Regions from separate parts of the Citrobacter sp. Cm046 genome, predicted to be linked through region 1. Evidence: predicted binding sites of a transcription regulator. Region 1 holds the regulator's gene; each other region holds the start of a gene.

What was found. The regulator CRP, encoded in region 1, controls carbon source genes, mostly activating them, when cyclic AMP is high. The targets are predictions, from matches to a motif close to ATGTGANNNNNNTCACAT.
Region 2: the regulator CRP is predicted to act here: its motif matches at 1,947-1,964, upstream of rbsD (D-ribose pyranase).
Region 3: the regulator CRP is predicted to act here: its motif matches at 1,581-1,598, upstream of garD (galactarate dehydratase).
Region 4: the regulator CRP is predicted to act here: its motif matches at 1,326-1,343, upstream of uxuA (mannonate dehydratase).

What each region holds. Positions count from the first base shown of each region.
Region 1 is NZ_JAOWGP010000026.1:18,617-21,834, reverse strand. It holds gene OGX98_RS01010 (YccS/YhfK family putative transporter) at 1-1,640, opposite strand, end outside; gene crp (cAMP-activated global transcriptional regulator CRP) at 1,692-2,324, opposite strand; gene OGX98_RS01000 (OsmC family protein) at 2,634-3,041, shown strand; gene OGX98_RS00995 (phosphoribulokinase) at 3,129-3,218, opposite strand, start outside.
Region 2 is NZ_JAOWGP010000030.1:407,455-410,672, forward strand. It holds gene kup (low affinity potassium transporter Kup) at 1-1,854, shown strand, start outside; gene rbsD (D-ribose pyranase) at 2,048-2,467, shown strand; gene rbsA (ribose ABC transporter ATP-binding protein RbsA) at 2,475-3,218, shown strand, end outside.
Region 3 is NZ_JAOWGP010000039.1:80,172-83,389, reverse strand. It holds gene garD (galactarate dehydratase) at 1-1,463, opposite strand, end outside; gene garP (galactarate/glucarate/glycerate transporter GarP) at 1,866-3,200, shown strand; gene garL (2-dehydro-3-deoxyglucarate aldolase) at 3,216-3,218, shown strand, end outside.
Region 4 is NZ_JAOWGP010000046.1:279,212-282,429, forward strand. It holds gene gntP (gluconate permease GntP) at 1-1,254, opposite strand, end outside; gene uxuA (mannonate dehydratase) at 1,516-2,700, shown strand; gene OGX98_RS22595 (fructuronate reductase) at 2,784-3,218, shown strand, end outside.

The DNA.
Region 1 (3,218 bases):
CGCATACGCTGATATGCCAGCGGTGTAGCCTGCGGGTCGTTGCTGAGAATCAGGCGAATGGCTTCCTGATCGGATTCTAGCGCATCGTGGGCGTTCTTACGCAGCAGGCCGCTCTGCCATTGCGGCCACAGCCAGAGTGTGCCGCCAAAGGCGATCAAACAGCCCATCACCGTATCGACAAAGCGCGGTACGATAAACTGCTCCCCATTCAGCGTCAGTAGTTGCAGGGTATACACTGCCGTGACAGTAAAACCTACTGTGGCCCAGCCGTAGTTTTTGCGGATAATCAGGTAGCTCACCAAAGTGATAAGCAACATAGCCGCCAGCGTGAAACCCTCGGGGATATGGAAGTGCAATGTGACGCCAGCGATGATAAGCCCAACGAGAGTACCTGCCGAGCGATGCAGAATACGCACCCGGGTTGCGCCGTAGCCATTTTGCGTGACGAACAATATCGTCATCAGGATCCAGTATGGTTTTGGCAAATGTAAGGCGCTACCCATCAGGCTGGCGATACTTAACATGACGCTGATACGCCCCGCATTACGCAGCGCAGGGGATTTAAACGACAAATAGCTTTTCAGAGCAGGGAGCAACGGCAATCGGCGCTGCTTATCAGCCATCAAATCCCGGGCATAAAGCGGGCGCTGGGTACGCAGAACGCGGGCAATGCGGCTAAAGTGCCAGTAGCAGAACTGTCCAACGGGATTATCCGGATGCTGCCTGGCAATTTTTTCCAGGGTGCCAATCTGCTTTTCCATTGAAAATCGCGTAGGCAAGCGGTGATACAAAATGTCATCTGCCAGCACTCGTAGTCGGGCGGCGACAGTTCGCGCATTCCAGCGAATCACCTGCTCTGCATGGCTGCGTTCGACCAGTTTCTGCACCTCTTCCGGTTGATGCAGGCTGACGGAAATATGCTCCTGTAAATCCAGAGCCTCCTGAAAGGCACGCAGCAGGCGTTTGTACTCATTGTTGTGATGCGCCGACAGCATGTGCATCTGCTGATAACACTGGGTAATGAGATCGACTGCTTTCTGCTGGCGTACCAGCAGCGGAGGCAGCGCTTTTTCAGGATCGATGTGCTGGGTCAGCAGACTGTATTTAGCCTCACAGTAATCGGCCAGTTCGCGGTATAGCAGGCTGAGTGATTCACGTAGCGGCTGCTCGCGCCACAGCCAAAACCAGAACCAGTTGAACAGACCGTACCACAATGTACCCAGCGCATAGATTAACAGTGGCTCCCAGACGGGCATGTTCCCGGCAAGGCTAAGCGTGAAAATTGCAGCAATGAGCGAGGCGGGCAACAATCGTGCATGCAGAGGACTTAACTCTGCAGTTACGCCGAGAATAAGCGTCAGGCCGGTGAGGATCAGCGGTAACGGTATGGTCTGCGCCAGCAGTAGTTGCATGATCAAACTGCATCCGGCAAACAGCGACGCACCAATAATTAAGCGTTTAAAAAAGCGTTTATGTGGGGTGTCAAGACCGGCAATGTTGCAGCAGGCTGGGACGAGGGAGAAAAGCAGCCCCAGATGTAGTTGACCGATGATAAGACCGACACCCACAGGTAAACACAGCACCAGCGTCTGTCGTAGTGCGTAGTTGATCTCGGGGTGATAAATCAGTCTTCGCCACATCAGTGTAAACAAAAATGGCGCATTACTGAGTAACGCGCCATTTTGGCGGAATTAACGTGTGCCGTAAACGACGATGGTTTTACCGTGCGCGGAGATCAGGTTTTGATCTTCCAGCATCTTCAGGATGCGACCAACGGTTTCACGGGAGCAACCCACGATCTGGCCAATTTCCTGACGGGTGATTTTGATCTGCATGCCGTCCGGGTGAGTCATCGCATCAGGTTGTTTCGCCAGGTTCAACAGCGTCTGGGCGATACGGCCTGTCACGTCGAGGAAGGCAAGGTTACCCACTTTCTCGGACGTAACTTGCAGACGACGAGCCATCTGGGAAGACAGACGCATCAGAATATCCGGGTTCACCTGGATTAACTGACGGAATTTTTTGTATGAAATTTCAGCGACTTCACATGCGGTTTTAGCTCGTACCCAGGCGCTACGTTCCTGGCCTTCTTCGAACAGGCCCAGTTCGCCAATAAAATCGCCCTGATTCAGATAAGAGAGGATCATTTCCTTCCCTTCTTCATCTTTGATCAGCACTGCCACTGAGCCTTTAACGATGTAATACAACGTTTCCGCTTTTTCACCCTGGTGAATCAGCGTGCTCTTCGATGGGTACTTATGAATATGGCAATGAGACAAGAACCATTCGAGAGTCGGGTCTGTTTGCGGTTTGCCAAGCACCATGCGCGGTTATCCTCTGTTATAAGCTGTCTCCAGAGCCAGAAAACGACGCTGCCTCTGGGGTTGCAAAAATGTGCTTCCCGCTACCTGGGAAGGGGGCTGCTAAAAAGTGCACTGCAGCCTGTAATGTGATGTCCTCTGCATACATGCAGTACGTCATTGTATTACTGTAGCATCCCGACTGTTTTAGCATAGCTTTCGCCGTGTGTCTCCTGGTGTCTCGCTTCAGCATGACGCAGGTCGCCTTCCGTTGCGAGAATTGTTATGTGCGCGTAATCTGTCAGGAAAATTGAAACATTGGAGTTACGAAATATGCAAGCGCGTGTAAAGTGGGTTGAGGGGTTAACCTTCCTTGGTGAGTCCGCCTCTGGCCACCAAATTCTGATGGACGGTAACTCCGGTGATAAAGCGCCGAGCCCGATGGAAATGGTGTTAATGGCTGCGGGTGGTTGCAGCGCAATTGATGTGGTGTCGATCCTGCAAAAGGGTCGCCAGGATGTGACCAACTGTGAAGTGAAACTCACCTCTGAACGTCGTGAAGAAGCACCGCGTCTTTTTACCCATATCAATCTGCATTTCATTGTCACCGGCCATGACCTGAAAGATGCCTCCGTGTCCCGCGCGGTAGATCTTTCGGCTGAGAAATATTGCTCCGTGGCGTTGATGCTGGAAAAAGCGGTGAATATCACCCATTCCTATGAAGTGATTGCTGCTTCGTAATGCACGCCTGATGGCGTCATACTTATCAGGCCTGCATGATGTAAACCCGTAGGCCGGATAAGGCATCAGCCGCCATCCGGCAACACTTCACTCGATCCTCTTTCCTTCCATCAGTCGTTGCACTAACGGCAGCATGATCAATTCCATTGCCAGCCCCATCTTGCCACCCGGTACGAC
Region 2 (3,218 bases), on a different contig from region 1:
AAGCAATCATTGTCTGCGATTACTCTCGCAGCCATTGGGGTTGTCTACGGTGATATCGGTACCAGCCCGCTTTATACACTTCGTGAATGTTTGTCCGGCCAGTTCGGCTTTGGTGTTGAACGTGATGCCGTGTTTGGTTTTCTCTCGCTGATTTTCTGGCTACTGATCTTTGTTGTCTCTATTAAGTATCTGACGTTTGTCATGCGTGCGGATAATGCCGGTGAAGGTGGGATCCTGACGTTGATGTCGTTGGCCGGGCGCAATACGTCGGCGCGAACAACGTCAATGCTGGTCATTATGGGGTTGATTGGTGGCAGCTTCTTCTATGGTGAGGTGGTGATTACCCCGGCCATTTCGGTGATGTCGGCGATTGAAGGCCTGGAAATCATAGCCCCACAGCTTGATACCTGGATAGTCCCGCTATCCATTATCGTACTTACCCTGCTGTTTTTAATTCAAAAACACGGTACCGGGATGGTGGGTAAGCTGTTTGCTCCCATTATGCTGCTTTGGTTCCTGGTTCTGGCCGTATTAGGCGTGCGCAGTATTATTGCGAACCCGGAAGTACTGCAAGCGCTGAATCCTTACTGGGCAGTGCATTTCTTCTTGGAATTCAAAACGTTGTCATTCATCGCATTGGGCGCTGTGGTTCTGTCAATCACCGGTGTTGAAGCGCTGTATGCCGATATGGGCCACTTTGGTAAGTTGCCTATTCGTCTGGCCTGGTTCTCGGTCGTTTTGCCTTCGCTGGTGCTAAACTATTTTGGTCAAGGAGCGTTGCTGTTAAAACATCCTGAAGCGATCAAAAACCCGTTCTTCCTGTTGGCGCCTGACTGGGCGTTAATTCCACTGTTGATCCTTGCTGCATTGGCAACGGTTATCGCCTCACAGGCGGTCATTTCCGGCGTATTCTCTCTGACACGTCAGGCCGTACGTTTGGGATATTTATCACCTATGCGTATTATCCATACCTCCGAAATGGAATCGGGTCAGATCTATATTCCTTTTGTAAACTGGATGCTCTACTTTGCGGTGGTGATTGTCATTGTGAGCTTTGAGCATTCCAGCAATTTGGCTGCCGCGTACGGTATTGCGGTAACGGGAACGATGGTACTGACTTCTATTCTGTCGACCACTGTGGCGCGTAAAAACTGGCACTGGAATAAATACTTCGTTTTCCTGATTCTGGTGGCGTTCCTGTGCATCGATATTCCGCTGTTCTCTGCGAACCTCGATAAACTGATTTCTGGCGGCTGGCTGCCACTTTCGCTCGGTCTGGTGATGTTCACCATTATGACGACCTGGAAGAGTGAACGCTTCCGTCTGTTACGTCGCATGCATGAACACGGTAACTCTCTGGAAGCGATGATTGCTTCCCTGGAGAAATCACCACCGGTACGTGTGCCGGGAACGGCCGTGTATATGTCGCGAGCGCTAAATGTTATCCCGTTTGCGCTTCTACATAACTTAAAACATAACAAAGTGCTGCATGAGCGTGTGATCCTGCTGACGCTACGAACGGAAGATGCGCCGTATGTTCATAATGTGCGTAGGGTGCAAATTGAGCAGCTGTCGCCCACCTTCTGGCGCGTGGTTGCCAGTTATGGTTGGCGTGAAACGCCTAATGTAGAAGAAGTATTCCATCGCTGTGGTCTGGAAGGACTTAGCTGTCGGATGATGGAAACATCTTTCTTCATGTCGCACGAGTCGCTAATCGTGGGTAAACGGCCTTGGTATTTACGCCTGCGCGGTAAGTTGTATCTTCTGCTGCAACGCAATGCGCTACGCGCACCAGACCAGTTTGAGATCCCGCCGAACCGGGTTATTGAACTCGGTACTCAGGTCGAGATTTAATGCAACTGCCCCCCCTATTTCATAATGAAAGAGGGGGTTTTGTTTTCATCATCGCAATTTTCTTTTCGTCAAATGATACGGCTTGCGAAACGTTTCGATGGCGATCACATTTTCGTAACGTCGTGGTGGTTTTCTGTGCATCCTTCAGACTAAAATTATTCTCAGCGAAACGTTTCGCTAGTGGGGAAAGAAAATGAAGAAAGGCGCAGTACTCAACTCTGAAATTTCATCGGTGATCTCCCGTCTGGGGCATACCGATACGCTGGTAGTATGTGATGCAGGTTTACCCATTCCGAACAGCACAACGCGTATTGATATGGCATTAACCCAGGGCGTACCTTCTTTTATGCAGGTACTGGATGTGGTTACTCGTGAAATGCAGGTCGAGGCGGCCATTCTCGCGACGGAAATTAAACAACATAATCCGCAACTCCACGAAACGTTGCTCAACCACATTGAGCAACTGCAACAACACCAGGGAAATACCATTGAAATTCGTTACACCACGCATGAACAATTCAAAAAACAGACCGCAGACAGTCAGGCGGTAATTCGCAGCGGAGAATGTTCTCCGTATGCGAATATCATTCTTTGTGCTGGCGTCACGTTCTGAGGCCATCATGAACGCATTACTGCAACTCAAAGGGATCGATAAAGCGTTCCCGGGCGTCAAAGCGCTATCCGGCGCCGCGTTAAATGTCTACCCAGGCCGCGTCATGGCGCTGGTGGGAGAAAACGGCGCGGGTAAATCCACCATGATGAAAGTCCTGACCGGTATCTATACCCGTGATGCCGGTTCTTTATTATGGTTGGGTAAAGAAACCACCTTTAACGGTCCTAAATCCTCTCAGGAGGCCGGGATTGGCATCATTCACCAGGAGCTAAACCTGATCCCACAACTCACTATTGCTGAGAACATTTTTCTTGGCCGTGAGTTTGTAAATCGCTTTGGCAAAATTGACTGGAAGAAGATGTACGCCGAAGCCGACCTGCTGCTAGCCAAACTCAATCTGCGTTTTAAAAGCGACAGGCTGGTGGGGGAGCTGTCAATTGGCGATCAGCAGATGGTAGAAATTGCCAAAGTGCTGAGCTTTGAATCCAGAGTCATCATTATGGATGAACCGACGGATGCGCTGACCGATACCGAAACTGAGTCTTTGTTCCGCGTGATCCGCGAGCTTAAGTTGCAGGGGCGCGGCATTGTCTATATCTCCCACCGCATGAAAGAGATCTTCGAGATCTGCGATGACGTGACCGTTTTTCGCGATGGACAGTTTATTGCTGAACGTGAAGTTGCAACGCTTACTGAAGACTCGCTGATTGAAATGATGGTGGGGCGAAAGCTGGAAGATCAGTATCCACGT
Region 3 (3,218 bases), on a different contig from region 1:
TTCAGGCCCACCTCTTCGATGGTTTCTTCTCCGGTGGCGATGGTCCCGGCGTTGATGTCCATCAGGTCAAACCAACGATTAGCCAGTTCGGTGCGGGTCGCCATTTTAATTACCGGTACTGCCATCAGGCCGTACGGCGTGCCGCGACCGGTGGTGAACACCTGCACGGTGATCCCGGAAGCCACCTGTTGCGTACCGCAGACAAAATCGCTGGCAGGCGTTGCGGCATAAATCAGGCCGCGTTTGGTAGGGCGCTGACCTGGCGACAACACTTCCACAATCGCACTTTTGCCTGATTTCGCAATGGAACCCAGCGCTTTTTCGACCACGTTCGCCAGACCTCCTTTTTTATTGCCCGGAGAAGGGTTAGCACTGCGGTCAGTTTTGCCCATATCAAGATAGTTATCGTACCAGGCCATCTCCTCCAGCAGACGTTTGCCCACTTCTTCGTTGATCGCGCGCGGGGTCAGGAGGTGTATCGCATCACGCACTTCGGTCACTTCTGAGAACATGACGGTTGCGCCGCAGCGTACCAGCAGATCGGAGGCGTAGCCTACCGCCGGGTTGGCCGTTACGCCGGAAAACGCATCGCTGCCTCCGCATTGCATCCCAACCACCAGTTCAGATGCTGGACAGGTTTCACGCTGGCGCAGATTGAGTTTCGCCAGATGACGCTCGGCGACCTGCAAAATGTCATCAATCATGGATTTAAAGCCAACGTGTTTTTCATCCTGCAGGCTGACGATACTGGCGCTGTCCACCGGAATACTTTTTACATCATGAGTACCTTCCAGCAGTCGCTCCGGCTGGAGCTTTTCGCAGCCCAGGCCGATAACCATCACTTCGCCGCCGAAGTTCGGGTTCAGGGCGATGTTGTGAATAGTTCTAATGGGCACGATGGCTGCTGGCGCGTTGATCGCCACACCGCAACCATATAAATGGTTCAGACCCACAACACCGTCTACGTTCGGGTATTTTGGCAGCAGATCGCGCTCAATTATTTTCACCACATAATCCACAACGCCTGCCACACAGTGCACGCTGGTGGAGATGCCGAGCAGGTTCTTGGTGCCGACGCTACCGTCTGCATTGCGGTAGCCTTCGAAGGTGTAACCTTCAAGAGGTGGAAGTGGCTCTGGTACTTTGGTTGCCAGCGGCAGTGTCTCCAGTGGCGGGGCTTTGGGCAGCTCAACCATCGACTCATCAATCCAGCTACCGCGTGCGATGTCGCGAACGGCATAGCCGATCACTTCGCCATAGCGCACAATTTCACCGTGAACAGCAATATCCGTGAGCGCCACTTTATGACCCTGGGGAATATGTTCAATCAGCGTCAGTCCGTCCGGGAAACGCGTCCCGGCTTTCAGACCATTGTCATTGACAATAATCGCCACATTATCCGTGTCGTGTACTTTAATATAAAACGCCGTAGGCGATTCTTGCCTAATTTCGATGTCGGCCATTGTCCAGTATTCTCCAGCCAGGTGGTGATAATAGTGCGAATATGTATATTGAATCTAATTATAAGTAATAAAGACTCTTTGTCGTTAAATAAGAATGTCAGGAGTTTAATTTGAAGAATGTGACCAGGATCACTTAACATCAGGAAAGCCTTGCCATCGGGGATAGCAATACGTAAATGTGTGCATTAGCGCCCATGATTATGTGCATATGACCAAAATAATCTTTTAACGGTATGTCTTAAATGAGCTTTTGCACAATGATTAACAGCGCGCAGCTGATTATACTGAATCACGGTTTAATAGCGTCTGATAAATTATCGTATATCTTTTTATCGGTAATTCATCACCACGAATACCCACCAAATAATAATAAAATGTTTTTATGTACCCGAGGTAAATAGAATGATGTTGGATACGGTAGTAGAGGAAAAGAAAGGTACGCATACCAGATATTTAATATTGCTGATAATATTTATTGTTACAGCCGTTAACTATGCGGATCGTGCGACGCTATCTATTGCTGGTACCGAAGTGGCAAAAGAGTTGCAGTTAAGCGCCATATCCATGGGTTATATTTTCTCCGCCTTCGGCTGGGCCTATTTGTTGATGCAAATCCCCGGCGGCTGGCTGCTTGATAAGTTTGGTTCGAAGAAAGTCTACACCTACAGTCTGTTCTTCTGGTCGTTGTTTACCTTCCTGCAGGGCTTTGTGGACATGTTCCCACTGGCCTGGGCAGGGATATCAATGTTTATCATGCGTTTCATGCTTGGTTTTTCTGAAGCGCCTTCTTTCCCGGCTAACGCCCGTATTGTTGCGGCCTGGTTCCCGACTAAAGAACGTGGCACGGCATCGGCGATTTTTAACTCGGCGCAGTATTTCTCTCTGGCGCTATTCTCGCCATTGTTAGGTTGGTTGACCTTCGCCTGGGGCTGGGAACATGTTTTTACCGTGATGGGTGTGATTGGTTTTGTCCTGACCGGGCTGTGGGTCAAGCTTATCCATAATCCAACTGATCATCCGCGTATGTCGCAAGAAGAGCTGAAGTTTATCTCTGATAACGGCGCGGTAGTGGATATGGACCACAAGAAGCCTGGCACTGCGGCTGCGAGTGGCCCGAAATTGCACTATATCAAGCAACTGCTGACCAATCGCATGATGCTGGGAGTGTTCTTCGGACAGTACTTTATCAACACCATCACCTGGTTCTTCCTGACCTGGTTCCCGATTTACCTGGTGCAGGAAAAAGGCATGTCGATTCTGAAAGTCGGTCTGGTTGCCTCAATTCCGGCGCTTTGCGGGTTTGCTGGCGGTGTACTGGGCGGAGTGTTCTCTGATTATCTTATTAAACGTGGTTTCAGTATCACTCTGGCACGTAAGCTGCCGATTGTGCTCGGAATGCTGCTGGCTTCGACCATTATTCTGTGTAATTACACTGATAATACCGTCCTGGTCGTTGCATTGATGGCGCTGGCGTTCTTTGGTAAAGGCTTTGGCGCTCTGGGGTGGCCGGTGATTTCCGATACTGCACCAAAAGAGATTGTTGGCCTGTGCGGTGGAGTCTTTAACGTATTTGGTAATGTCGCTTCTATCGTAACCCCTCTGGTAATTGGTTATCTGGTGAGCGAGTTGCACTCATTTAATGCTGCGCTGATGTTTGTAGGGTGTTCGGCGCTGATGGCGATGGTTTGCTACCTGTTTATTGTCGGTGACATTAAACGTATGGAATTGCAGAAATAAACAAAGGTATAGGCGATG
Region 4 (3,218 bases), on a different contig from region 1:
CACTGACAGGTCAAAGTAACCTTTGAACAGCCAGAATGAGGCATCGTTGATATGGGTCAGGGTGTTGGAGCCCGCCGCCGTTGCCAGTACCAGTAATGCCGGATCGACGCCCACTAACTGACCCGTTGCGGGATCGAGGATCGCTGCGCTGATAATCCCCGCGGCGGTCATTGCTGACACGACGCCCTGGCCGGTTGCCAGACGGATAAGTACGGTGATGAGCCACGCCATGATGTACGGTGAAATGTTGCCGTGTGACATCAGCATGCCAATCGTATCACCGATGCCGGTATCGATAATGGTCTGCTTCAGTACGCCGCCCGCACCGATAATCAGGATCACCATCGCGATGCTTTTCACCGCATTTTCAAAGGCGTTCATTACCCACTGCATGTCATGGCCACGCGCGGTACCGAACAGCACAAAGGCGACAATCATAGCGATGAACATCGCAATCGGAGAAGAACCTAAGAAGTTCACCACTTCCCAGGCCTGAGTCCCTTTAACCAGCCAGATATTGGCGATGGTAGTGGAGATCATAATGATCGCCGGGATCAGCGGCACCAGAATTGACACGCCGAATGACGGCAAATTATTCTGGTCAACCGGCACATCGGCTTTCATAAATGAAGGCGTCGGGCGATCAAGATTACCGAGGAACTTCGGCAGGATCAGCCCCGCACAGATCACGCTTGGGATCGTCACCAGAATACCGTAGATATAAACCATGCCCATATCGGCGCCATAGGCGTTGACCAGCGCTACCGGTCCCGGCTGAGGTGGAAACAGCGAGTGCGCGGTGGTTGCGGCGGCGACGGCAGGGATAGCCAGTTTCAGGAACGGGATCTTCGCTTCGGCGGCAATGACGATCACCAGCGGAGCCAGCATAATAAAGGCCACTTCATAGAACATTGCCAGGCCGAAGATCAGGCCAATAATGATCACCGATAGCTGTACATAGCGCAGACCGAGGCGCGCCAGCAGCGTATGGGCAATCTGATGTGCCGCCCCGGAGTCGACCATCAACTTGCCGATAACCGCACCAAACACCACGATAATCGCCAGTTCCCCCAGCGTACTGCCAAAGCCGGACTTCATGGTGTGCAGCAGTTCCATTAAATCCATGCCCGCCAGCATACCGACGGAGAGCGCCGCCAATAGCAAGGCGACCATTGAGTTTATTTTGAATCTTAAATTGAGAACCAGCATCAGACCGATGCCGAATACTACCCACAGAATATTGAGAACGTGCATAAAACGTCTGCCTTCTTTGGTTGAACCATTATGATTTTGGTTGAGATGTTATATAAATTGGTTAACCATTGATGCGATGAATGTCACATTGCGTTACAGATTTGCACTGCTGATATGGTTTTGGGTTTTGTCATCACTGGCAAACATCGCCATTATTGTGATTTGGTTAACCAATATTCCTATTCAGGTTGACATGTCATACCAAAAAGAGGAATTTATGTGCCATATTGTCGAGCCCATTACGTAAATGAGGAATAGAGCATGGAACAGACATGGCGCTGGTATGGTCCGAACGATCCGGTCACTTTAGCTGATGTACGTCAGGCGGGGGCGACGGGCGTTGTTACTGCTTTGCACCATATCCCGAACGGGGAAGTATGGTCAGTTGATGAGATCCAGAAGCGTAAAGCCATTGTTGAACAGGCGGGTCTGGTGTGGTCAGTCGTGGAGAGCGTGCCAATCCACGAAGATATCAAAACCCGTTCCGGTAACTATCTTCAGTGGATTGCCAATTACCAGCAGTCACTGCGCAATCTGGCACAGTGTGGCATTCGTACTGTGTGCTACAACTTTATGCCTGTTCTCGACTGGACACGTACCGATCTGGAATATGTTCTGCCGGACGGTTCCAAAGCGTTGCGTTTTGATCAGATTGAATTTGCCGCATTTGAGCTGCATATCCTCAAACGTCCAGGCGCAGAAGCCGACTACAGCGCTGAAGAAATCGCCCAGGCGAATCAACGTTTCACGACCATGAGTGATGAAGATAAGGCCCGTCTGACCCGCAATATCATCGCCGGCCTGCCGGGCGCGGAAGAAGGGTATACCCTCGATCAGTTCCGCCAGCACCTTGAGCGTTATAAAGATATTGATAAAGCCGCGCTACGTGAGAATTTCGCCGTCTTCCTGAAGGCGATTATCCCGGTCGCGGAAGAAGTGGGCGTACGCATGGCGGTACATCCGGACGATCCGCCGCGCCCAATCCTCGGCCTGCCGCGTATTGTTTCCACCGTGGAAGATATGCAATGGATGGTCGATACGGTCAGCAGCATGGCCAACGGTTTCACCATGTGTACCGGCTCTTACGGTGTTCGCGCAGACAACGATCTGGTCGATATGATCAAGCAGTTTGGTCCGCGTATTTACTTCACCCATCTTCGGTCGACACTGCGTGAAGACAACCCGAAAACCTTCCATGAAGCGGCGCATCTCAATGGTGATGTCGACATGTACGAAGTAGTGAAGGCAATCGTGGAAGAAGAGCATCGCCGTAGGGCCCAGGGCCAGGAGGATTTGATCCCGATGCGCCCGGATCATGGTCACCAGATGCTCGACGATCTGAAAAAGAAAACCAACCCTGGCTATTCCGCGATTGGGCGCCTGAAAGGGCTGGCGGAAGTCCGTGGCGTTGAAATGGCTATTCAGCGCGCTTTTTTTAGCCGCTAAACCAGACCGGCAGGGCGACGTGCCGTGCCGGCTTTGTTCTTTTCTCTTCCCGTCGGCATTTCCGATGGGTTATGGAGTTCGCGATGACTACGACAATTGCTAACAGCAACCTGCCGGTTGCACGCCCGGCGTGGGATCATTCTCGTCTGCAATCCCGTATTGTTCACCTGGGATGCGGTGCTTTTCACCGTGCGCATCAGGCGTTGTATACGCACCATTTACTGGAACAAACAGACAGCGACTGGGGCATCTGTGAAGTGAACCTGATGCCGGGTAATGACCGTGTGCTGATCGAAAATCTGAAAAAGCAGCAGCTTCTGTATACCGTGGCGGAGAAAGGGGCTGACGACACCGTGCTGAAAGTCATCGGCTCGATGAAAGAAGCGTTACACCCGGATCTTGATGGTTGTGACGGTATTCTGCAGGCTATGGCGCGACCGCAGACGGCGATTGTCTCTCTGACGGTAACCGAAAAAGGCTACTGCACGGATGCTGCCAGCGGTCAGTTAGATCTCAAT